3 regions of the Arthrobacter sp. 05L421 genome follow, and region 3 is predicted to be linked to each of the others. Evidence: riboswitches for the same ligand, from Rfam matches in the RefSeq annotation. Region 3 holds a riboswitch; each other region holds the start of a gene.
The links. A riboswitch is a leader RNA that binds a small molecule or an ion and turns the genes downstream of it on or off. The one in region 3 is predicted to bind S-adenosylmethionine.

Region 1 (7,832 bases), on a different contig from region 3:
CGGCACTGTGACACGGCTGGGAAACCGTTGGGATCTGTCTTTCACAACCACGTCCTGCGGGCAAATATTCCGCAAAAGTGCAAGACTAGAACCGGTTCTCCCGCAGTGAAGCCGCGGTTTGTCCATCCAGGAGGAAATTCATGTCGTTTGTCCGCTTTCTCGCCCGGCCCATGCTCGCCTCCAGTTTCGTCCTCGCCGGCATGGACAAGCTCAAGAACGCGGATGACACTGCGGCACAGCTGTCCCCCTTGCTGCGCCGCACGGCCGACGCACTGCCCTTCCAGCCCAACGAAAAAGTCGTGGCACGCGTGATCGGCGGCACCCAGATCGGCGCCGGCGTTTGCTTCGCCCTGGGCAAGTCCGCACGGCTGGCCGCCACCTTGCTCGCCGTCATTTCGGTCCTGAACGGTTACGTGGAATGGCGCAGCGCGGACATCTCCTCGAAGGAAGCCCGCGACGCCCGCCGCAAGCAGCTTCTGAAAAACGTCACCCTCACCGGCGGCGTTCTCCTGGCCGCTGTCGATACCGCCGGCAAGCCCAGCCTGGCTTGGCGCGCGGGCCACCTGGCCGCGGATGCCAAGAAGAGCGCCAGCCACCTCGCCGCCGATGCCCGGAAGACCACCAACAAGCAGCTGAAAAAGGCCGACAAAGTTGTCCGCAAGGCCGTAGACCACACAGCCGGAGCCTAAGACGGTAATGACTGGGACCACCCCCTCAGCAGCTGCCCCTTCCCACTCTGCCGGCCTCCATACTGCCGGCGTCGTTCCGCACTGGCCCGCACCCCTGGCCGAGCGGCCGGTTGATGCCACTGTCACCGTTCCGGGGTCCAAGTCCCTGACCAACCGCTACCTCGTGCTGGCCGCCCTCGCTGACGGCCCGTCCCGGCTGCGGGCCCCCCTTCACTCCCGGGACTCCGCACTGATGATTGAGGCCCTGCGCCAGTTGGGGGCCACCGTCACGGAGGTTCCCGGGGACGGCGCCTTCGGCCCGGACCTGGAAATCAGCCCGATCAGCTTGGACGCCGCTGCGGCGGACACCGCGATCGACTGCGGCCTGGCCGGCACGGTCATGCGCTTTGTGCCTCCGGTGGCGGCGCTGCGCCGCGGCGAGTCCCGCTTCGACGGCGACCCGCACGCCCGCAAACGCCCGATGGGCACCATCATCGAGGCACTGGCCGGGCTGGGTGTGGCAGTGAACGCGCCCGACGGCGGTCCGGCGTCGTCGTTGCCCTTCACCGTCCACGGCACGGGCGAAGTACGCGGCGGCCACCTCATCATCGACGCCAGCGCGTCGTCCCAGTTCGTCTCCGCCCTGCTGCTGGCCGGCGCCCGCTTCACCGAAGGGCTCCATCTGGAACACGTCGGCAAGCCCGTACCGAGCCTGGACCACATCAACATGACCGTGGCCGTGCTGCGCGGCGTGGGCGTAGCGGTCGATGACTCAGTGCCGAACCACTGGATTGTCTCCCCCGGGCCGATCCGCTCCTTCGACCAGCGGATCGAGCAGGACCTCTCCAACGCCGGGCCCTTCCTCGCGGCGGCCCTGGCCACCCGCGGAACCGTGCGGATCCCGGACTGGCCCGCGGCGACCACCCAGGTCGGTGACCTCTGGCGCGGCATCCTGACCGCCATGGGCGCGACCGTGACAATGGATGCCGGCACCCTGACCGTCAGCGGCGGCCCGGAGATCAAGGGCGGCGACTTCGACGAGACCAGCGAGCTCGCCCCCACTGTGGCCGCGCTCTGCGCCCTCGCCACCGGCCCCTCGCGGCTGACCGGCATCGCCCACCTCCGGGGCCACGAAACGGACCGGCTCGCGGCCCTCGTCACCGAAATCAACGGCCTCGGCGGCGACGCCGAAGAGACCGCCGACGGACTCATCATCCGACCGGCCACGCTGCACGGCGGTGTGGTGCACAGCTACGCGGACCACCGCATGGCCACTGCCGGCGCCATTCTCGGCCTGGCCGTGCCCGACGTGGAGGTCGAGGACATCGCGACCACGGCCAAGACGATGCCCGATTTCCCGCAACTCTGGGAAGCAATGCTGGCACAGGGACCCGCCGCAGATGAGGACACCGCCGGTGGCACGCAGCACTGATTCCTGGGACGAGTCCGACGTCCGGATCCGTCCTAACAAGAAGGGCACCCGCCCCCGCACCAAGGACCGGCCCAGTTACGACGACGCCGTCACCGGACGCATCATCACCGTGGACCGCGGCCGCTACACCGCCGTCGTCGCCGAAGGGACCGCCGACGAACGCAAGATCATTGCGGCCCGGGCCCGGGAGCTGCGCCGCAATCCCGTGGTTGCCGGCGACTTCGTCTCCCTGGTGGGGGACGTCAGCGGCGAGCCCGACACCCTGGCGCGGCTGGTCAAGATCCAGGACCGCAAGACGCTGCTGCGCCGCAGCGCCGACGACACGGACCCGATCGAACGCGCCGTGGTGGCCAACGCCGACCAGTTGGTTGTGGTGGTTGCCGCCGCCAACCCCGAGCCGCGGACCGGCTTCATCGACCGCGCGCTGGTAGCGGCCTACGACGCCGGCATTGAGCCGCTGCTGCTCGTCACCAAAGCCGACGTCAAGGATCCCGCCGAGCTGTTGTCCAATTACCAGCATCTCGATTTCCCCGTCATCATCTCCAAGACCGCAGACTCCGCCGCTTCCGGCATCGACGCCCGCTCCGACGACGGGCTCTCCGCACGGCTCGACAAGGACGCGGTGTCCCAGCTGCGCAACTACCTCGACGGCAAGGTCACCGTGATGCTGGGCCATTCCGGCGTCGGCAAGTCCACCATGGTCAACGCCCTGACCGGGGCCGAGCGGGCCACGGGAGGCGTCAACGCGGTCACGGGCCGCGGCCGGCACACGTCGTCCTCCGCGCTGGCGCTCAAAGTCAACGATGCCCCGGCCGGCAGCTGGATCATCGACACCCCCGGCATCCGGTCCTTCGGGCTGGCCCATGTGGACCCGGACCGGATCCTCCGCTCCTTCCCGGACCTGGAACCGGGCACCGACGACTGCGAACGCGGCTGCAAGCACGACGCCACCGCCGTCAACTGCGGCGTCGACAAGTGGGTTGCCGCCGGGCATGCCGGGCCCTCCGGACCCGCCAGGCTCGCGTCCCTGCGCCGGCTGCTGGGCACAGACCCGCGGATGGAAGCGCAGGAAACCAAGGAACTGGGCACCGTCTCCTAGCCGGCCCCGCAGTAGGACCTTCGGCGCCGGGCCGCGGCCTCCCGCCCGGCAGCCCGGTTTGCCGGTAGTTTGGAACCATGAGCCAACCCGCTTCAAGCTACAACGATGACCTGCGCCTTGCCCATGTCCTGGCAGATTCGGTCGACTCCCAGACCATGAGCCGCTTCAAGGCGCTCGACCTTCGGATCGAGACGAAGCCGGACCTGACGCCCGTCACCGATGCCGACAAGTCCGCCGAGGAGGCCATCCGTGGCCAGCTCTCCCGGTCCCGGCCGCGCGACGCGGTCCTGGGCGAAGAATTCGGCAGTTCTGGCCATGGCTCCCGCCGCTGGATCATTGACCCGATCGATGGCACCAAGAACTTTGTCCGCGGCGTCCCGGTCTGGGCCACCCTGATCGCCCTCGTCGATGAGGGCGAGCCGGTGGTCGGCGTCGTCAGCGCGCCGGCGCTGGGCAAACGCTGGTGGGCCGCCAAGGGTGCGGGCGCCTACACAGGCCGCTCGCTCGCCGCCGCCACACGGCTGAAGGTCTCCAACGTCTCCAACCTCGAGGACGCCTCGCTGTCCTACTCCAGCCTGGGCGGCTGGAAGCAGCGCGGGAACCTGGACGAGTTCCTGGGCCTCACCGAGGAAGTCTGGCGCACCCGTGCCTACGGCGACTTCTGGTCCTACTGCCTCGTGGCCGAGGGTGCCGTGGATATCGCCTGCGAGCCTGAGCTGAACCTCTACGACATGGCGGCCCTGGTGCCGATCGTTACCGAGGCCGGCGGCCGCTTCACCTCGCTCGAGGGCGAGGACGGCCCCTTCGGCGGCAACGCCCTCGCCACCAACTCCATCCTCCACTCAGAAGTCCTCAAGCGGCTCAACCCCGACCTCGACGACCTCCTCTAGGCCCCCCTCAAGGATTCCCAAGGGCCGCTGTACGACGCTGTCCCCAGCTTCGCTGCCGTCAAGGCGTGGAGCGGGCATCGAGTGGCAGGAGGGCAGCCATGTCTGGATCGGTTCACCCCAAGGATCCCGAAACCCCCGACGTCGGCGTCGGTCCGGTTCTACTGGTCCTGGTTGCGAAGTACCGGGACCTGGACATTGAGTCCGCCGCCCGGCTCCAGGCCGTCTCCTCGGAGCTGGGCCAACATCTGCTCGCCAGCAGTTCCGCCGTGTCCGGAGCCGTGGTCGTGTCCACCTGCAGCCGCTTCGAGATCTACTGCGAGGTGGCGTCCAGGGACCATGTAGATGCCGCCTGCACCGTTGCCCTGGGTACGGTCCGCCTCTGCACGGGCCTGCCCGCCGTCCGGCTTGCGTCCCTGTTCGAACACTCGTCTGGCGCGTCCGCGGCGGAGCATCTCTTCGCCGTTGCAGCCGGCCTAAACTCCGTTGTGGTGGGTGAGCGTCAAGTCGCCGGCCAGGTCCGCCGCGCCCTCGCTGAAGCACAAGCCGCAGGTACTGCGAGCGGGCTTTTGGTCCGGCTGTTTCAGGAGGCCTCCCGCACGGGCAGGGACGTGGGGGCGCGGACCACGCTCAGCAGCGCCAGCAGGTCCATAGCATCGGTGGCCCTTGAACTGGCCACTGCCGGAGTCGCGTACCCGTCCCTGACTGATGCTTCCGTAGTCCTCTTCGGCACCGGTTCCTACGCCGCGTGCGTCGCGGAGATCCTCAGGAGCAAACGATGCCCCACCATTTCCGTCTTCTCCCAATCCGGCCGCGCGGAGGCCTTTGTGGCAAGCAGGGGTGGCACGGCGCTGACGGCACAGGTGCTGCCCGCCGCTGTTGCCCGGGCAGACATACTGATTGGCTGCAGCGGCACGGAGACGCGCATCGCTGCCGGCCAACTGGCGCAGTGGAGAGGTGGCAGTGGCCGTGCCCTCACCGTCGTCGATCTCGCTCTGAGCCATGACTTCGACCCCCACGTGGCGGATCTGCCGGGCATTGAACTGATCACCCTGGATTCAGTGCGATCCGCGGCTCCCCCTGCGGACTCCGAGGCGCTCCGCCTCGCCCGCACAATGGTCCGGCAGGCGGCGCACCGTTTCGAAGATCGAGAGGAACTGCGCGCAGTCGACGCCGCCATCGTGGCCCTGCGCCGGCACGTCCAGCAGGTCCTCGAGGCCGAAGTGGAGCGCACCATGAAGCAACATGGGCGCGGCGCCCAGGCAGAGGATGTGAACCTCGCGATGCGCCGGCTGGTCCGCCGGCTGCTTCACCTCCCCACGGTCCGCGCCAGGGAACTGGCCACGGACGGCCGCCAGCACGACTACGCGGCTGCGCTGGAAGCCCTGTTCGGCCTCAGCGTCCAGCCCGCTGGCGGCCGGAGCCCCGGGACCGCCACTGTGGTCGGCTTGAGGCGGCCGACTTGGGAATTGAGGGAGGCGGAGTCTGGGATGAGAGCGTGCGGCGGGGCCGATCCGCGCGGCGGATGCCCGGGAGCCTGCCCGGCGCGCCGCGTCACAGTGCCGTCCTTGGATGGTGTCACGGCGGCTCCGTAGCCCTGGTCCGTAACAATCCGCTTCACAATCGGTGACCGCCTTTTCCCCGGCTGCGCGTATGTCCTACGCTCGATGCAGGTCACGAGTGCCAGCGCTAAACCCCGGTTTGCTGGCCGGCAACCCTCCAGACGCGGTGGGGTGCCCCGGGTGACGACCTGGCCGGTCCGGAACGGACCCGGCAAGCGCGGATTCCCACGATGTGGGGGTCCTGGTCGAGTGAGGTCCCATGACAACTGCCATTTTTCCCGCTGCCCCCGAATTTCACGCCCTCGCGGGCCGCCCGCTGGCGGCCGTCACCGGGGCCGAAATCCAGGCCCCGCTGATCACAGGCGGCCATGCCCGCTACGCCAACCTCGACTACGGCGCCTCCGCCCCGGCCCTGTCCGTGGTCTCGGCCTACTTGAACGAAATCCTGCCTTACTACGCGAGCGTGCACCGCGGCGCCGGCTACGCATCGCAGATCAGCACGTCCGTCTACGAGAATGCCCGGGACATCGTGCGGGACTTCGTGGGCGGCCGGGCGGACGATTCCGTGATCTTCACCCGCAACACCACCGATTCCCTGAACCTGCTGGCCGGCTGCCTGCCGCTCCGTGACGGCCGGCCCACGGGCGAGGTCCTGTATCTCGACATCGAGCACCACGCCAACCTCCTGCCCTGGCAGAGTGTCCCGCACCGCAGCGTCGTCGCTGCCCCCACCCTCGCGGCCACCGTGGACCGCCTGCGGGACGAGCTCGCGCGCGGCGGCGTCAGCCTGCTTGCCGTCACCGGCGCTTCCAATGTCACGGGGGAAATCCTGCCGATCCGGACCCTCGCCGCCCTGGCGCACGAGTACGGCGCCAGGATCGTTGTCGACGCCGCACAGCTGGCCCCGCACCGGCGGATCGACATCACCGCGGACGACGTCGACTACCTCGCCTTCTCGGGGCACAAGCTGTACGCCCCGTTCGGCACCGGCGTGCTGGTGGGCCGGACGGACTGGCTCGACGCCGGCACCCCGCACCTGGCCGGCGGCGGCGCAGTCCGCGACGCCCGGCTCGACTCCGTCAGCTGGACCACCGGACCCGCCCGGCACGAGGGCGGCTCGCCGAACGTCCTCGGTGCGGCCGCGCTGGCCCGCGCCACCCAGGTGATCGCAGCCCTGGACCCGGAACAGTGGCAGGCCCACGAGGACGCCATCCGGTCCTTCCTCGTCGAGGGCCTGCAGGGCATCGACGGCGTGACCGTGCACCGGATTTTTGCCGATTCGTCCACCGCTTCTTCCCCCGGAGGCGACTTGCCGGGCACCGGCACCATCGGCGTCGTGAACTTTTCCGTGGAAGGCTACGACGCCGGGCTGGTGGCCGCCTACCTGTCGGCCGAACACGGCATTGGCCTGCGCGACGGGCGCTTCTGCGCCCACCCGCTGCTCAAGCGGCTCGGCCTGCCCGCCGGCTCCTTGCGGGCCAGCTTCGGCCTCGGCTCACGGCTGGAGGATGCCGAGCGCCTGCTCGCCGGCCTGCAGCAGTTGCGGCAGAACGGACTCGGCTGGGACTACGTGGTGGACGCCGGCCGCTGGGTGCCGGCCAACGATACCCGCAGCTACCCCCACTGGGCCCCGAACACCCCGGGCACCGCCGGTGCCGCGCCCTGCACGGAGGACTAGGCACGGCGCCCGTGCGGTAAATTCGAAAGGTATCTGAAACCAGCAGTACCTTCCCGAAGGAGAGCGCACGTGGCAAGCGGCGGGCCCAAGCTCCACAGTGAGCGGCGCCAGGAACTCGGCCAAAGTTTCCAGGACGGCGGCGAGCACTACGAACGCGTCCGCCCGGGGTATCCGCAGGAGTCGGCCGACTGGCTGATCCCGGCGGGGGCCAAGGATGCCGCGGACATCGGCGCCGGCACCGGCAAGTTCACTGCGCTTCTGGCGGCCCGCGGCCTGCATACGGTGGCCGTTGATCCCTCGGCCGACATGCTGGAGCAGTTGCGCCGCACCCTGCCGGAGGTCACCGCCATCGAGGGCAGCGCCGAGGACACGGGCCTGCCGCCGGAGACGTTCGATCTCGTCACGGTCGCCCAGGCATGGCACTGGTGCGATCCCCGCCTGGCGAGCACCGAGATTGCCCGGATCCTGCGGCCGCACGGCGTGCTGGGCCTGATCTGGAACCAACT
Region 2 (7,832 bases), on a different contig from region 3:
GGTGGTCGAACAGGACGCGGACCTCGACGCCGCGCTCCGCCGCCTCCTCCAGTGCGGTGAGCAGATCGTCCGTGACGTGGTCCGAGCTCATGATGTAGAACTCGGCATTGACGAAGGAGTTGGCGCCGCGGACCGCCGCGGCCATCGCCTTCATGGAATCGGGGTAGCCGGGCAGCAGCTCCACGCTGTTGCCATCCACCATGGGCAGCGATCCCAGCGTCCTGTTCAGTTCAGCGGCGGACGCCACCCATTCGGGACCGGCGTAGCGGCTTTCGACAGCCTGCAGGTCCGAGGTTCCGGCCCGGATGCGGGTATTGACCGCATCCTGCTGGGCGCGGCGGCGGCGGGAGAGCCGGAAGTTGCCAAACAGCAGGAACAAGGCCAGGCCCAGGACGGGCAAAATGAAGATGCCCAGCAGCCACGCCATTGCCGTGGTGGGCCGCCGGTTTCCGGGGATGATGCCCAGGGCCAGCACCCGGATGGCGAAGTCGATCACGGTCAGGATCATGATTGCCCAGGACGGTAAAGTTTCCGCCAGCGGAAATGGCCACAGCACAGGCGAACCCCTCAAAGTACAAGCCCGCGGAACAGTTCCGGAACGGGCAACCAGCAAATCCTATCCCGGGACCACCGAGACTAAGCTGTAGCCATGACCACTCCTGCCCCCGTTCCTGCACCCGCGACCGTGCTGGTCTTCCTGGACCCGGCGTTCGAAGGCGGCCGGGTTGCCGACGCGACGCAGCCGCAATTGATGGCCACGGACCTTGGCGCCACTCGTGGCGATGGCGTTTTTGAATCGCTGCTGGCGGTCGGCGGCAGGCCCCGCAAAATCCAGGCACACCTGACCCGGCTGGCCGGTTCGGCCCGACTCCTGGAGCTGGACATCCCGGCAGAGGACGCCTGGCGGCGCGCGGTGGACACGGCCATCGGCGAGTTCCGGCGCCAAGATCCTGCCATGCCGGCAGCGGGCGGCACGGACGAGGTTGTAGTGAAACTGCTCGTCACCCGTGGGCCGGAGGGCGCCGCCGCCCCCACGTGCTGGGTCCAGGCCTCCCCACCCGCGGCCGCGGGCCGACGGCAGCGCGAGACCGGAATCGACGTCATGCTGCTGGACCGTGGCTATGACAGCGAAGTCGGCGAGCGCGCGCCCTGGCTGCTGCTCGGCGCCAAAACCCTCTCCTACGCCGTGAACATGGCAGCGCTGCGCTACGCCCACCGGCACGGCGCCGACGACGTCATCTTCACGTCCGCAGACGGCCGGGTCCTGGAGGGACCGACGTCGACCGTTCTGCTGGCCCACCTGGAAACCGCGGACGACGGCGCCGGCGGCCTCCGCACCATCCGGCGGCTCATCACGCCCCAGCTGGACAGCGGCATCCTGCCGGGCACCTCACAGGGTGCCCTGTTCACCGCCGCCAAAGCTGCCGGCTGGGAGCTGGGCTACGGCCCGTTGGAGCCGAAGGACCTGCTGGACGCCGACGCGGTCTGGCTGATCTCCAGCATCCGTCTCCTGGCCCCGGTGAACCACATCGACGGCCAGGAAATCGGCACCCCGGAACTACGTCGCCAGCTCACGGCCGAACTCAGCGCCTTGTTCTCCACGATCGAATAGCAACACGGGGTCACTTACGGCCCATCCCGCTGCCCCGGACGGGCCGTAAGTGACCCCGCGTTGGTTTTTTGGTTTAGCAGGGCGCGCAGCATGAAGGCCTGAAGACCCTGTCCGCCACAGTGGCTAGGTGGGACGATCCATCCATGAGCGTGAGCCAGGAACCTTCCGCGCAGAACAGAGCGCGCGGCGCGGCAGCCAAGAGTTTTCCGGAGACACCGGCACCGACCACCCGGCAGTTGAGGACTTTTGATCAGCAGCGCCGGGCAGCTGAATTGAAAATCGAGCAAGTCCTGCAGGGGCCCCGGCATAGACGCGAACCGCACGGCGGGGCGCGGGGGCCCTCGCCGTTCTGTCGTTAGGGCACATGGTTGACGGGCCGGCTCCCGGAGGAGCTGACCCCGCAACAGCCGGCGGTGCGGGATCCTGCTTGGCCCAAAGCTGTCCGGAACCGCGGAAGTGGCCCTGGGCCACATGCCGCACGGCTGCCGCAGGTTTCGGCAGAAGTCAGGGAATCGCCCTAGCGTTATGAACGGCAGTCCAATGGATCAGGCAACCCTTGTTGGCATCACATTCGGCTATGTTGTTACCCTCGTCACCGTTTTCATATTGTGTTTGCCCCTTATTTTCGGATTAGTGCTGCTCATGCTCCTGGCAGGTACCGTGCGGCTGATCCTCTTCCTGGCGACGGCACTGACCGTTGGGCTGATCGGCTTGTTCAGGAGCCAGGCCGGCAGCCCGCGCCGGCCTGGACATGGGTCCCATCTCATCACGCACTGACCGGACCATGGTCGGGGGCGGGGCCGGGGCCAGGCGTGCTGGTCCTCACCCCAGGGCGTCCGCTGGAATTGCCGGGCACCGCCGGAACGAGGCGGGGTTGAACGCCGGGAGCATGAAGGTTGCCAGTACGGCGTCGAGCATTTCCGGGGCCCACGTACTGTTCTCCCCGAGGGTCGCGCAGACTCCCAGCACCACAGGGGTTCCGTCCGCGCGGCGGCGGATCTGGACCTGGACTGGCCCGGTCAGCCCGAGCGTGCGGACGGCGGCCAGGCCCAGCTTCCGTACGTCCCCGGCCTCGCTGGCGGGCACCCTGCGACTTACCTCGTCGCTGCCGGCGCGTCCATACGGAGTCCTGGTCTTCTCCAGGACCACCGCCACTGGCGCCATCGCGTTGCGTGCCGGGGTGCCAAACACCAGGCAGACATAGTCGGCGCCCGGGATGAACTCCTGGACAAGCTGCCCCGCGGGCATGTTCTTCCAGGTGACGGAGGCCGTTCCGGCCAGCACGTGGACCCCACGGGAGCCTTCGAAGACCCGCGGCTTGACCACCACGGGACCGCTGAGGCCGGCTAGGGATGCCGGCGCGGCAGCGAGGTCGCCCGGAACGCCGAACCGGGGCACCGGAATGCCGGCTGCCTGCAACGCCCAGGTGGTAAACAGGTTGTCGTTGGCGAGCGCCACCGCGGCAGGGTCGCCCACGATGATCCGCACGTCCTGGGCGAATCCGGCACGGGCTGCGGCCAGGACCGGAAGTTCCACGGTGAGGGTCGGAATGATGACGTTGATGGCTTCGCGATCCACCAGCCGGCGCAGGTCCAGGATCATGTCCGGGTCCGTCGCGGGCAAGAGCCTGGCCGCGGCTGCGGAGGGAGCAGCCTCCGCCTGGCGAGTGTCGGCGCGGGCGTCGGAGCCCAGATACGGAAGGCCGCGGGCTTCGAGTTGGGCCGCGACCGTACGGCCGGCGGCGCTTGCTATCCCGGTAACCAGTATGCGCGGGCCCACAATTGCTCCATTCCGCCGTCACCGGCGGGGCCGCTGCTGCGGCTCCGACGGTTCCGGCCACCGATTCATAGGCTTGTTGACGGACGACTCGATTTACGGACTGCTGATTGACGGACTGCTCGATTGACGGACTGCCCGGATCTGCCGCAACTCGCGCCGACACGCAGGACCATTCCCCTAGTAGACGGCGAATCGTCCGCGCACACACGAGTGGGCAATACCCGAAGTTGGAGCCCGCTACTACTTGCCTGAGGCACGCATACGGTCCGCCGGCCGGCACAGGCTGTCGGGCGTGGCCCGGTTACGGAACATGACGACGGCGGCCGTGCGGGCCGACGTCGTTGGTGTTACGTTTTTGGGGAGTAATGAGAACCGGCGCCAAGCCCTGACTGGCCGGTCGGCAACCCTCCCTTTTCGCGGCGGGGTGCCTCAGGTGAATACTCGGCATATCGACCATTCGAGCTGCAAGCGTGAAAGAGGAGATCCGTCGTGCCCGACACGTCAACACCCGCTGTACCCGAAATACTCAGTTCATCCGCCGCCCCAGACACAGCCACCCGTGCAGCAACCAGCGCAGCCCCCGCCGGCGAGGAAAGGCTGGCCTACCGCCTGTTCACCGGTGCGGATGACCGCGCCTTTTGTGAGCGCGTGTCGGCCGCATTGGCCGAGGGCTACGTCCTGCATGGAAGCCCCGCCGCCAGCTTCAACGGCAGCACCGTGATCGTGGCGCAGGCGCTGGTGCTGCCGGCTGCCATTGCGAGCGCGGACGCCGCCGTGGCCAATGCGGTTGATGAGCTCGACGCCGACGAGTTTGACGCTGTTGGGGCATTCGAGGGGCACGCATGAGCTACGCAGGAGACCTCAGCCCTACTGAGGCGTGGGCCAAGCTTGAGGCGGGAGCCATTCTGGTGGATGTCCGGACCGAGGGCGAATGGGCCCACATCGGCATCCCGGACACCAAGTCCGCAGAAAATGATCCGCTCTTCATCCAGTGGAACCTTGCCGGCGGCACGCCGAATCCGCACTTCGTGGAACAGCTAAAGCGGCAAGCACCGGAGCACACCGCCGTCGAACTGGTGTTCCTGTGCCGCTCCGGTGCCCGGTCGATCGCCGCCGCGACGGCCGCGACGGCCGCCGGCTACACCTCGTACAACGTTCTTGAGGGCTTCGAAGGCGAGACCGACCGCTTTGGCGAACGCACCGTCAACGGCTGGAAGAACCGCGGCCTGCCCACCAACCTCGGAAAAATCTAGTGACGTTCAATCCCGACGCCTCCGGCTGGGCCGCCGACACCCAGGCTGTCCGCGGCGGCCTGGACCGCACCGGCTTCCAGGAAACCACCGAGCCAATCTTCCTCAATTCAGGATTCGTCTACGAGTCCGCGGCCGCCGCCGAGCGCGCCTTCACTGGGGAGGACGAGCGCTTCGTCTACTCCCGCTACGGCAACCCATCCGTCGCGACATTCCAGGAGCGGCTCCGGCTGCTCGAGGGAACCGAGGCATGTTTTGCGACGGCGTCCGGCATGTCCGCCGTCTTCACTGCCCTGGGCGCGCTGTTGGCTGCCGGCGACCGCGTCGTCGCAGCCCGCTCACTGTTCGGCTCCTGTTTCGTGATCCTCAACGAGATCCTGCCGCGCTGGGGTGTGGAGACGGTCTTCGTGGACGGACCGGACCTGGAGCAGTGGCAGGCTGCGCTGTCCGAGCCGACCACGGCGGTGTTCTTCGAGTCGCCGTCGAACCCCATGCAGGAAATCGTGGACATCACCGCCGTGAGCGAACTGGCGCATGCCGCCGGCGCCACAGTGGTGGTCGACAACGTCTTCGCCACCCCGCTGCTGCAGCGTTGCGGAGACCTCGGCGCGGACGTGGTGGTGTACTCCGGCACCAAGCACATCGACGGCCAGGGCAGGGTCCTGGGCGGCGCCATCCTGGGCACCAAGGAATTCATTGACGGGCCCGTCAGGCAGCTCATGCGGCACACCGGTCCGGCTCTCTCGGCCTTCAATGCCTGGGTGCTCACCAAGGGCCTGGAGACCATGGCCCTGCGCGTCAACCATTCCTCGGCCTCTGCCCTGCGGCTGGCGGAATGGCTTGAGGGACAGCCGGCGGTCAGTTGGGTCAAGTACCCGCTGCTGCCGTCCCACCCGCAGTACCCCCTCGCGGTGAAGCAGATGAAGGCCGGCGGGACCGTGCTTACGCTGGAGCTTTCGCCTTCGCCGGGACGAACTGCGAAGCAGGCCGCCTTCGCGCTGCTGGACGCGCTGCGGATCATCGACATCTCCAACAACCTTGGCGACGCCAAGACGCTCATTACGCACCCGGCCACTACCACGCACCGCGCGATGGGCCTGGAAGGCCGTGCGGCGATCGGGCTCAGCGACGGCGTGGTCCGACTTTCGGTGGGCCTGGAGGACGTCGAGGACTTGATCCGCGACCTCGGCCAGGCGCTCAAACAGGTCTAGCGCTCAAACAGGTCTAGCGCTCAGGGCCAGTCTTCAAGCAGATCTGGCGCTGCCGGCTCCCCGTCAGCCCCGGCGAACCCTGCCCAGGGGCGATCCCTCGTCGGCCCGTCCCTTGGTGGCGGTACCCGGCGCGGCCCCCTGGGTAGTCAGTTCGACGGCCCGTTCGACGACGGCGGGCAGTCCGCCCGCCCGGAACGGCCCGCGCTGCAGCTGCGAACCGGTGCCCTCCGCCAGGATCCGCTCGACGCCCGCGCGCACCAGCTCCAGCTCGCCCTGCTCCTCGAGCACCGGGGCCACGAAATCCACCAGTGCCCTGACCACGTCCGCGGCCGGGGCAGGGGTGAAGGTTCCAAAGTCCAGGAGCTCCCCGCGCAGTCCGCAGTTGCTGGCCTGCCAGGCGGCCATCCGCAGCAGCAGTGTGGGCACCGGTGCGGGGTCGACGCCGTCGTTCCACTCCCGCACCGCCGATTCCACGAGGGCGCGCACCAGGACGGCAATCAGGGCAGCGTCCTCGGCCCGCAGGCACACATCGGCGACCCGGATCTCCACGGTGGGATGCTGCCGGCACAGCCGCGCGTCGAAATAGACCATCCCCTCATCCATCAGGACGCCGCTTTGCACCAGCCGGGTCACCACCCGGCGGTAGACGGGCAGGCTGCCGAAGATCATTGTGGGACCGGACCCCGGCCAGCGGTTCCACGCCTGGGTCCGGTAGCTTTCGAATCCGGTCTCGGCCCCGTTCCAGAACGGGGAATTCGCGCTGATTGCAATCAGCACCGCAAGCTTGTCGCGGATCCGGTCCATCACGGCCACGCCCTCCTCCGGGGACTCCACATAGGTGTGGACGTGGAGGCCGCAGGTCAGTTGGTTCCGGACGGTGAGCCCGAAGCGTTGCTGCATGGTCATGTAGCGTGGATTCGGCGTCAGGTGCGTGGCGGAGCCTTGGGGCGACGTGGCCAGGGCTGCGACGCGGCCGCCGTGAGCCCGCGCGGCCTGGTCCGCCAGGGTCCGGCCCCGCCTGAGCTGCCGGAGCAGCTCCGTGTACTCAAGGCACGGATGCGTCTGGGTCTCGATCTGCTCGAGCTTGAGCTCGTAGCTGAAGTCTGCGCCCTCGTGGACCGGTTTCTCTGTCGCGTGAATCCTGGCGGTGTCCGGTTCCTTCGGCGGCACCAGGTTGGGCAACATCAGGTCGGCGAGGGCAAGCAACATCCCCGATTCGGGGTCCACTATCAGCAGTTCTTCCTCCACGCCGAACGTGCGCATGAATCTATTGTGCGTCAGGATCGGCAGAAACGCCCCTACACCGACGCGGGGTCACTCCACGCCCATCCCACGCCTTCGGATGGGCATGGAGTGACCCCGCGTCGCTTGGGCCGGTCTGGAATCAGTCTTGGAAATACTCAATCTTCGCGCCGATGGTGTTGAGCCGTTCGGCCAGATCCTCATAGCCGCGCTCAATGACATAAATGTTGCGCAGCTCCGAGACCCCGCGGGCGGCCAGCATGGCCAGCAGCAGGCAGGCTGCGGGGCGGAGGGCCGGCGGGCAGCCCACCTCGGCGGCACGCCACTTGGTGGGGCCGTTGACATAAATCCGGTGGGGATCGAGCAGCTGGACCTGGGCGCCCAGTTTGTTCAGTTCCGTCAGGTAGATGGCCCGGTTCTCGTAGACCCAGTCATGGATCATGGTCTGGCCGTGGGCGTTGGCGGCGATCACCGCGAAGAAGGGCAGGTTGTCGATGTTCAGGCCAGGGAAAGGCATCGGGTGGATTTTGTCCTCCGGCGCCCGCAGTTCCGAGGGCTTGGTGGTGACGTCCACCAGGCGGGTGCGGCCGTTGCGGGCAAAGTATTCCCCGGAGACCTCGAGCCGCTGGCCCATCTGCTCGAGCGTGGCGAGTTCGATTTCCATGAACTCAATCGGGACCCGGCGGATTGTGACTTCCGAGTTCGTCACGATGCCGGCGGTGATGAGGCTCATCGCCT
Region 3 (7,832 bases):
AACCGGGCTCTTCGCTGTGGCCGCGGGTCACGTGCGTGTCGCCCGTCAGGGCGTGTTCGATGAGGACGGCATTGGACGCGTCATCGTTCAGGGTCCCCCACGTCTCGTAGGCGAGGACCACATCCGGCAGCGGAATCCCTGATTCGAGCTGCAGGTCACCGATCCTGACGTACTGGACGGTTCCGTCCGGGTTGCGGGATGGCTTGGTTTCAGGAACACCCGTGCGGGTGACGGCAATCGTCATGTGAGGACCTAACTTCGCGCTTGCCTGCCGTCAGCTGACCGGCAGGCCAGGTCCTCACCCGGGGCACCCCGCCGCAAAAGGAGGGTTGCCGGCCAGCAAGCCGGGGCTGTCGCTGGCACTCATGACCTGGTACGAGTCTACGAAAGAGGGTGCGGAAATCACGAAGATTGTGACTTCCATGTGACAGCCCGGCGATCAGACAGCCCCCCGCCGGCCGTCCCGTTCAAGGGAGGCCGGCGGCCGGCCGTCAGGTTTATCTGGCTTAACTCAGGCGGACTTGGCCGCGCGGAATCCGGCGTCGAGATCCGAGAGGATGTCGTCAATGTGCTCCAGGCCCACGGAGAGCCGCACCAGGCCGGGATTCACGCCGGCGATGGTCTGCTGCTCGGGCGAGAGCTGGCTGTGGGTGGTCGAGGCCAGGTGGATCACCAGGGAACGGACGTCGCCGATGTTCGCGACGTGCGAGTGCAGTTCGAGGGCATCGACGAACCGCTTGCCGGCCTCGGCTCCCCCGGCGATGTTGAATGCCACGACGGCGCCGGTTCCCTTGGGCCCGTACTTGCGGCCGCGCTCGTACCAGGGGCTGGACGGCAGCCCGGCGTAGGCAACCGATTCGACGTCGTCCCTCGCCTCCAGCCACTTCGCCACCGTGGTGGCGTTGGCCACGTGGCGTTCGACGCGCAGGCTCAGGGTCTCAATGCCCTGGGCGATGAGGAACGCGTTGAACGGGGACACGGCGGAGCCGAGATCGCGCAGGAGCTGGACGCGGGCCTTGAGGATGTACGAAAGGTTCGCGCCCAGCGCGCCGTCCGCACCGAGGTCTCGGGCGTAGACCAGGCCGTTGTAGGTGGGGTCCGGGGTGTTGAAGCCGGGGAACCGCCCCGGGTCCTTGCCGAAGTCGAAGTTGCCGGAGTCCACGATCACGCCGGCGATCGCGGCGCCGTGACCGCCGAGGTACTTGGTGGCGGAGTGGACCACGATGTCCGCGCCCCACTCGATCGGCCGGATCAGGTACGGGGTGGAGAGCGTGTTGTCGACGATCAGCGGCACCCCGGCCTCGTGCGCCACACGGGAGACGCCCTCGATGTCCAGGACGTCCTGGCGGGGGTTGGAGACCACTTCGCCGAAGAACAGCTTGGTGTTGGGCCGGACGGCGTCGCGCCACTGCTCCAGATTGTCCGGGTCCTCCACGAACGTCACGGAGATGCCGAACTTCTTCAGCGTGTGGGCCAGCAGGTTATAGGTCCCGCCGTACAGGCTGGGGCTGGCCACCACGTGGTCCCCGGCCTCGGCGATGTTGAGGATCGCGAAGGTCTCCGCCGCCTGGCCGGAGCTGAGCAGCAGGGCCGCGAGGCCGCCTTCCAGGCTGGCCACGCGCTGTTCCACGGCGTCCTGGGTGGGGTTGCCGATCCGGGTGTAGATGGGGGCGAGTTCGGCCAGCGCGAAGCGGTTCGCGGCGCTTTCGGCGCTCGGGAACACGAACGACGTCGTCTGGTAGATCGGCAGGGAACGCGCGCCGGTGGCGCTGTCCGGCTCCTGGCCGGCGTGGATCTGGCGGGTTTCGAAGGACCAGGCGTTGGACATTGATGCTCCTCAAGGGACTGGGCACAGCACCGGCCAGGGCTACCGGCCCGGACCGGCGCAGGCGCCGCGCTTGCCCTCCGGCGGGCGCCGGACGGCCAGGTCTTCACCCGGGGCACCCCACCGCGATACGAGGGTTGCCGGCCAGCAAGCCGGGGCTGTGCGCTGGCACTCATGACCTTGCATCAGTGTAGGAAGCGCGGCGCAGCCCTGGATAGCTTTGTGACGAAGATGAAGACGCCTGCGCGTCAGCGCCCCCGTGACACCGCGTCGGCTTCCCCGGGACATCCCATGGCGGTTAGGGGAACCTAAGCTGAGAGGTCCATCACAAAGTGCCAAGATGATGGCATGCGCATGGATCACGTCTCTTACGCCTGTGAACACGATGGCTTGGCAGCCACCACTGAACGTATCGCGTCTGCCCTCGGCGTTGAAGCCGTGAAGGGCGGAGTGCACCCCCGTTTCGGGACACGCAACATGATTATCCCGCTCGCGGGACACAAGTACCTGGAGGTCGTGGAGGTCCTGAACCACCCGGCCTCCGACAAGGCCCCGTTCGGCCAGGCAGTCCGGGCACGCTCCGAAGCGGGCGGCGGCTGGATGGGCTGGTGCGTCGAGGTTGACGATCTGGCCCCGTTCGAGGAGCGGCTCGGCCGAGCGGCCGTGAACGGCAACCGGAAGTTTCCGGACGGCCGCGAACTGGTCTGGAAGCAGATCGGCATCCTGGGGCTCATCGCCGACCCCCAGGTGCCCTACATGCTCAAGTGGGAGGGCGACCCGGAACTCCACCCGTCCAACGCCTACGCGAGCGAAGTCAAGATGTCCGCATTGACCATTGCCGGTTCGGCAGCGCGCGTGACCGAGTGGCTGGGCGAACCGGTGGAAAAGCCGCTGGAGGACGTCGCCGTGAACTGGATCGCGCCGCACGGCACTCCCGGCATCCTCTCCGTCACCTTCGAGACCTCCTCCGGAGCGGTCACGATCTAACGCCCCACCTGCCCCACGCTTCGGCCGCCATCTCTTAAGTGCCAACGATGTCACCCAGGAGACGGCGGCCGAGATCATTTAAGGGCCCGGATCATTTAGGCCGGTAATGTCGCCGGCCCCTAAACGCAACGCGGGGTCACTTCCGGCCCATCCTGGGGCTCCGGATGGGCCGTATCTGACCCCGCGTTGCATTGTGAGCCGCTCAGCCCAGGCCCACGGCCTTGCCGAACAGGCTGAACCCCACGAACGCCACGGTGTCCAGAATGGCGTGGGCGATCACCAGCGGCATCACCCGCTTGGACCGTATGTAGAACAGCGCGAAGACGACGCCCATTATCGCGTTGCCGATGAACGGCCCGAACCCCTGGTAGAGGTGGTAGCTGCCGCGGAGCAGGGCGCTGGCGGCGATGGCTGCCGGCACGCTCCAGCCCAGTTTCCCCAGCCGGTCCAGCAGGTAGCCCACCACAATCACTTCCTCCACGATCCCGTGCCGGATCGCGGACAGGACCAGCACCGGCACGGTCCACCAGTACGGGGCAAGCGCGCTGGGAATGATCGACGTCGTGATCCCCAGCGCCCTGCCGGCAGCGTAGAGCCCCAGGGACGGAATGCCGATCAGCGCGGCAAGCCCCAGCCCCTGCAGGAGGTCCTTGCCGGGCCGGGCAAAGTCGAAGCCGATCTTTCGGAATGCCGAGGTTCCGCGCTCTCCGGCCGGCCAGTGTTCGGTCAGGAAGTAAATCACCAGGGCCACCGGGACGAGGGCGAAGATGATGTCCAGCATCTGGTAAGTGAGGTCAAAGTATTCGCGCGGGCTCTGTGACCGGTTGAGCGTGGACGTCCCCTGCGCCAGCGGCGCCGTGGTCATCTTGTCCAGCAGCTGCACCAGGGAGTAGACCGCGGACTGCCCCAGCGACAAGCCCAGGACAATCAACATTTCGAACCGCAGCCGACGGCGGGAGGGAACCAACATGGTTCTATCTTGCCTGCAGTTGCCGAAAGTTTGCTGGTGCCCGCGTAGTGCCGCCCGCGCCGGCACCCCCGGCTGTTGGGCGCCCTATGCTTGGGGATTATGAGTGCGCCCCGGAAAATCATCATGATCCGGCACGGCCAGTCTGCTGCCAATGCCGATACCTCGATCTACAACCGTGTTCCGGACTACCGGATCCCGTTGACGGCGCTGGGCCTTGAGCAGGCCACCGCGGCCGGGGAAGAGGTCCGCCGCCAGCTGGACGGCCGCCCGGTGTGCGTCTATGTCTCCCCTTACCTGCGCGCCTACCAGACCTTCGAGGCGCTCAACCTTGGCCCTCTGGTGGAGCGCGTGATCGAGGAACCGCGGCTGCGCGAACAGGACTGGGCCAACTTTCAGATCGCCGGCGACATTGAAGACCAGAAGGAGCTCCGCAACGCCTACGGGCACTTCTTCTACCGCTTCCGCGAGGGCGAGTCCGGTTCCGATGTCTACGACAGGATTTCCTCCTTCATGGAAACCCTGCACCGGCACTGGTCCAAGCCCAGCTACGCCCCGAACGCGCTGTTCGTGACGCACGGGCTGACCATGCGCCTGTTCTGCATGCGCTGGTTTCACTGGTCGGTGGAATATTTCGAGTCCTTGAACAACCCGGAGAACGCCGAGGTCCGCACCTTGCTGCGCACGGCGCGGGACAAGTACGAGCTCGACAAACCCTTCACCCAGTGGGAGAAGAGGCGCGTGGACGAGACCGTCCTCGACGCTCCGCCCATGATTTTCTAGCCAGTGCTAACGGATGGGCTGGCTAACGGACGGTCCGGCTACCGGGACGGGCTGCGCTACGCCGGCCCGCCACACTGCGTGCGTCAGGGGGATGCCGGGCCGGTAGGCCAGGTGCGTGGCCGACGGCGCGTTGAGCAGGTGCAGGTCCGCGCGGTGTCCGACGGCGATCGAGCCCACCGCCCGTTCGCCGTCGACGTCGTTCCCGGACTCCCGCCCCAGGGCCAGCGCGCCGCCGTAGGTCGCGGCGCGCACGGCCTCATGGACGCTCAGCCGCATCTGCAGCACGGCGGTGGTCACGCAGAAGGCCATGGAGCTGGTGTAGGACGTGCCGGGGTTGCAGTTGGACGCCAGCGCCAGCTGCACGCCGGCGTCGAGCAGTTCCCGGCCGGGGGCCAGCGGCTGCCGGGTGGACAGATCGCAGGCCGGAAGGCACGTTGCAACGGTGCCCCGCGTGCCGCTGCCGCCGGCGGCGTCCCAGCCGGACCAGCTGCCGGCCAGGGCATTGACATCCGCGGCCGAAAGGTAGTTCACGTGGTCCACGCTCGCGGCGCCGACTTCCACCGCCAGCCGGACACCGGGGCCCTCGCCCAGCTGGTTGCCGTGCACGCGCAGCCCCAGCCCTGCGGCCTTGCAGGCCAGGAGCACCCGGCGGGACTGGTCCTCGTTGAAGGCGCCCTGCTCGCAAAAGACGTCGGCCCAGCGGACGTAGGGCCGGACCGCGGTCAGCATCGGCCCGCAGACCAGCTCGGTGTATTCCTCCGCGTCCATCCCGGCGGGCACGAGGTGCGCGCCCAGGTAGGTCACCTCGTCCGCCACGGTTGAAGCGATGCGGGCGCTGCGGGCCTCGTTTTCGAGGTCCAGCCCGTAGCCGGTTTTGGTCTCGAGGTAGGTGGTGCCCTGTGACACGGCCTCCGCGACGCGGCCCATCGCCAGCCGGGTGAGGTCGAAGTCGCTCGTGGTCCGGGTGGCGCCGGTGGTGACGGCGATCCCGCCGGCGCTGTAGCTCTGTCCGGCCATCCGGGCCTCGAACTCGGCGGTGCGGTCCCCCGCGAAGATCAGGTGAGTGTGCGAATCGACCCAGCCCGGCAGGAGCGCCCGGCCACCGGCGTCGACGGCCTCGTCGGCCGCCGGCGCATCGGCTGCGGCGCCGAGCCAGGAAATCCGCTCCCCCTCGATCACCACCGCCGCGTCGCGGAGGACGCGGTGTTCCGCGTCCTGGGTCATCAGTTCGGCGATGTTGGTGATCAGGGTGCTCATAGAACCATTCTTTAGCGCCGGATGGACCAGCGGGTGGCGGCCAGCGCCTCCAGTGTCCGGGATGCCGGACTGGCCCCGGTGGGCGGGGACACACCCGGGGACTGGGCCGCGGCCGTGGCGGCGGGTCCCTGACCTGCCAGGATCAGGCCGGCGGCCAGCTCCGCAATCGCGGATGAGGTCTGGAAACCGTACCCGCCCTGGCCGGCGAGCCAGAAGAATCCGGTGGCCTCGGCGTCGAACCCCGCCACCGGGACGCCGTCGGCCGCCTCCGTCCGCAGTCCCGTCCAGGCCGTGTTAACGTTCCGGATCCCGAGCGTCGTGATCGCGTTGAGCCGGGCCACGAGCCGTTGGATGTCACCGGGATAGGGCCGGGCGTCCTCGGGGCCGCTGGGCACGTGCTCCGCGGGCGAGATCAGGACCTGGCCGTTCTTGGGCCGGAAGTAGAAGCTGTCATCGGCCGCGGCCACGAACGGGGAGGCCTCCGGGAGCGGATTCTCGACGTCGACGATCGCCGCGGTGCGCCGGTACGGCTGGAGGCCGAGCTTCTCGACGCCGCTGAGGACTGCGAGCTCGTCCGCCCAGGCGCCGGCGGCGTTGACCACGACGGCAGACTGGAAGCCTTCCTGCCCGGCGCCCAGTTCCCAGCCGGTGCCGAGGCGCTGGGCCGAATGGACCCTGGCGCCGGTGATGATGTCCACCCCTCCGGCCTCGGCGCGGCGCCGGTGGTCCTCGAGCAGCACCGGGGCGTTGCAGGCGAAGGATCCGGTGTCCAGGCCGGCGGCGCTGAATGCGTCCGGGACAAGGGCCGGGCACAAATCCAGTGCCTCGGCGTGGGTGATCCGGTGCATGTGGCCGCTGGCCTCCGCCCGGACGGTGGCGTCGTCCCCGATCAGCATGAAGCTGCGCGGTGTGAGCACCGGTTCCGGACGGTCGGCGTCCTGGGCGGCGATGACTTCCAGCGTCCGGAGGGTGAGTTCCTGGACCACGGGCGGGCCGTAGCTGGGAATCAGTTGCCCGGCCGAGCGGGCCGAGGTGTGGTACGCCAGGTTCTGCTCGGCCTCAATCAGGGCCACGCTGCATTGCCCGGCCAGGGTGGAGGCAAGGGACAGGCCGGCGATACCGCCGCCGACAATTACGACATCGTAATGAGCTGACATGGTCCCATCCTTGCAGATCGCCGCGTCAGACCGCGCCGGGACCTGCGCCTCGGCCAGCGGCGGCGGCTGTGCTGTCGGGTTTGTCTGCGTTGTCAGTGTTTTCAATGGTCCGCGGCACCGGGTCCAGGTGGCTGATGCCGGAGGTGGTCACCTGCAGCACTTGGGCCGTGGCAATGTCATAGAACAGCCCTGTCAGGTGCAGCCCGCCGGACCGCAAGCCCTGCTGCAGGCTGTGATGCCGCTGCAACTGCTCCAGCTGAACAACGGCTCGGGCACGGTCTCAGGAGCCGCCGCACCCCCGAAAAAGCCCGGGTAAATTCATGTCATATGGGAATTTGAGCCCTAATGAAGGGGCTAGGCCGCAAAAAGAATTTGCCCGAGCAGAGTGGCCGCCTCTGCTGGAGGACGCAGATGGACATGTCCCTTCCGACTCCGCACCGCTGGGCATGTCTCTCGTTGCCACGGGTCGGCCCGGGACATGCCCTTCCCTGGTCCGCGCGACTGGACATGTCCCTCGTTGCCGTGTGCCGGCCCGGGACATGCCCTTCGGTGGTCGTGGCCGTTGGACATAGTGGCATTATGTCCAGTCCTCGCTGCCGGAGCTGGACATGTCCCGCGGACAAGCAAGCGGAGGAAGCTTGGATGAACGAGCAAGGCGATGCCGGACCCCGTACATGAACAGGGGCCCGGCCTCAGGGATCCGCCCTAGGCTGCGGCCACCGCCGCGCGGCTGCGCACGAATGCCTGGACGCAGGCCTCGACGTCGTCGGAGCTGTGCGCCGCGGAGAGCTGCACGCGGATCCGGGCGGCGCCCTTGGGCACCACCGGGTAGCTGAACGCCGTGACGAACACGCCG

Region 1: linked by a shared signal. The riboswitch ahead of AC1DKQ_RS00120 (aminotransferase class V-fold PLP-dependent enzyme) and the one ahead of AC1DKQ_RS07620 (bifunctional o-acetylhomoserine/o-acetylserine sulfhydrylase) in region 3 are both predicted to bind S-adenosylmethionine.
Region 2: linked by a shared signal. The riboswitch ahead of AC1DKQ_RS08675 (DUF1737 domain-containing protein) and the one ahead of AC1DKQ_RS07620 (bifunctional o-acetylhomoserine/o-acetylserine sulfhydrylase) in region 3 are both predicted to bind S-adenosylmethionine.

What each region holds. Positions count from the first base shown of each region.
Region 1 covers NZ_JBFTOC010000001.1:20,142-27,973, forward strand. The annotation lists gene AC1DKQ_RS00095 (DoxX family protein) at 141-689, shown strand; gene aroA (3-phosphoshikimate 1-carboxyvinyltransferase) at 697-2,100, shown strand; gene rsgA (ribosome small subunit-dependent GTPase A) at 2,084-3,199, shown strand; gene hisN (histidinol-phosphatase) at 3,277-4,089, shown strand; gene AC1DKQ_RS00115 (glutamyl-tRNA reductase) at 4,188-5,681, shown strand; SAM riboswitch class IV at 5,759-5,872, shown strand; gene AC1DKQ_RS00120 (aminotransferase class V-fold PLP-dependent enzyme) at 5,908-7,326, shown strand; gene AC1DKQ_RS00125 (class I SAM-dependent methyltransferase) at 7,396-7,832, shown strand, end outside.
Region 2 covers NZ_JBFTOC010000005.1:123,216-131,047, forward strand. The annotation lists gene cls (cardiolipin synthase) at 1-556, opposite strand, end outside; gene AC1DKQ_RS08660 (aminodeoxychorismate lyase) at 650-1,612, shown strand; gene AC1DKQ_RS08665 (hypothetical protein) at 2,153-2,389, shown strand; gene AC1DKQ_RS08670 (ATP-grasp domain-containing protein) at 2,435-3,391, opposite strand; SAM riboswitch class IV at 3,753-3,868, shown strand; gene AC1DKQ_RS08675 (DUF1737 domain-containing protein) at 3,989-4,237, shown strand; gene AC1DKQ_RS08680 (rhodanese-like domain-containing protein) at 4,234-4,644, shown strand; gene AC1DKQ_RS08685 (O-succinylhomoserine sulfhydrylase) at 4,644-5,852, shown strand; gene AC1DKQ_RS08690 (glutamate--cysteine ligase 2) at 5,916-7,115, opposite strand; gene AC1DKQ_RS08695 (UDP-N-acetylglucosamine 1-carboxyvinyltransferase) at 7,237-7,832, opposite strand, start outside.
Region 3 covers NZ_JBFTOC010000004.1:208,366-216,197, forward strand. The annotation lists gene metX (homoserine O-acetyltransferase MetX) at 1-244, opposite strand, end outside; SAM riboswitch class IV at 256-371, opposite strand; gene AC1DKQ_RS07620 (bifunctional o-acetylhomoserine/o-acetylserine sulfhydrylase) at 512-1,828, opposite strand; SAM riboswitch class IV at 1,890-2,005, opposite strand; gene AC1DKQ_RS07625 (VOC family protein) at 2,174-2,812, shown strand; gene AC1DKQ_RS07630 (CPBP family intramembrane glutamic endopeptidase) at 3,015-3,782, opposite strand; gene AC1DKQ_RS07635 (histidine phosphatase family protein) at 3,882-4,562, shown strand; gene hutI (imidazolonepropionase) at 4,569-5,819, opposite strand; gene AC1DKQ_RS07645 (NAD(P)/FAD-dependent oxidoreductase) at 5,831-6,976, opposite strand; gene AC1DKQ_RS07650 (hypothetical protein) at 7,002-7,223, opposite strand; gene AC1DKQ_RS07655 (glycine C-acetyltransferase) at 7,682-7,832, opposite strand, start outside.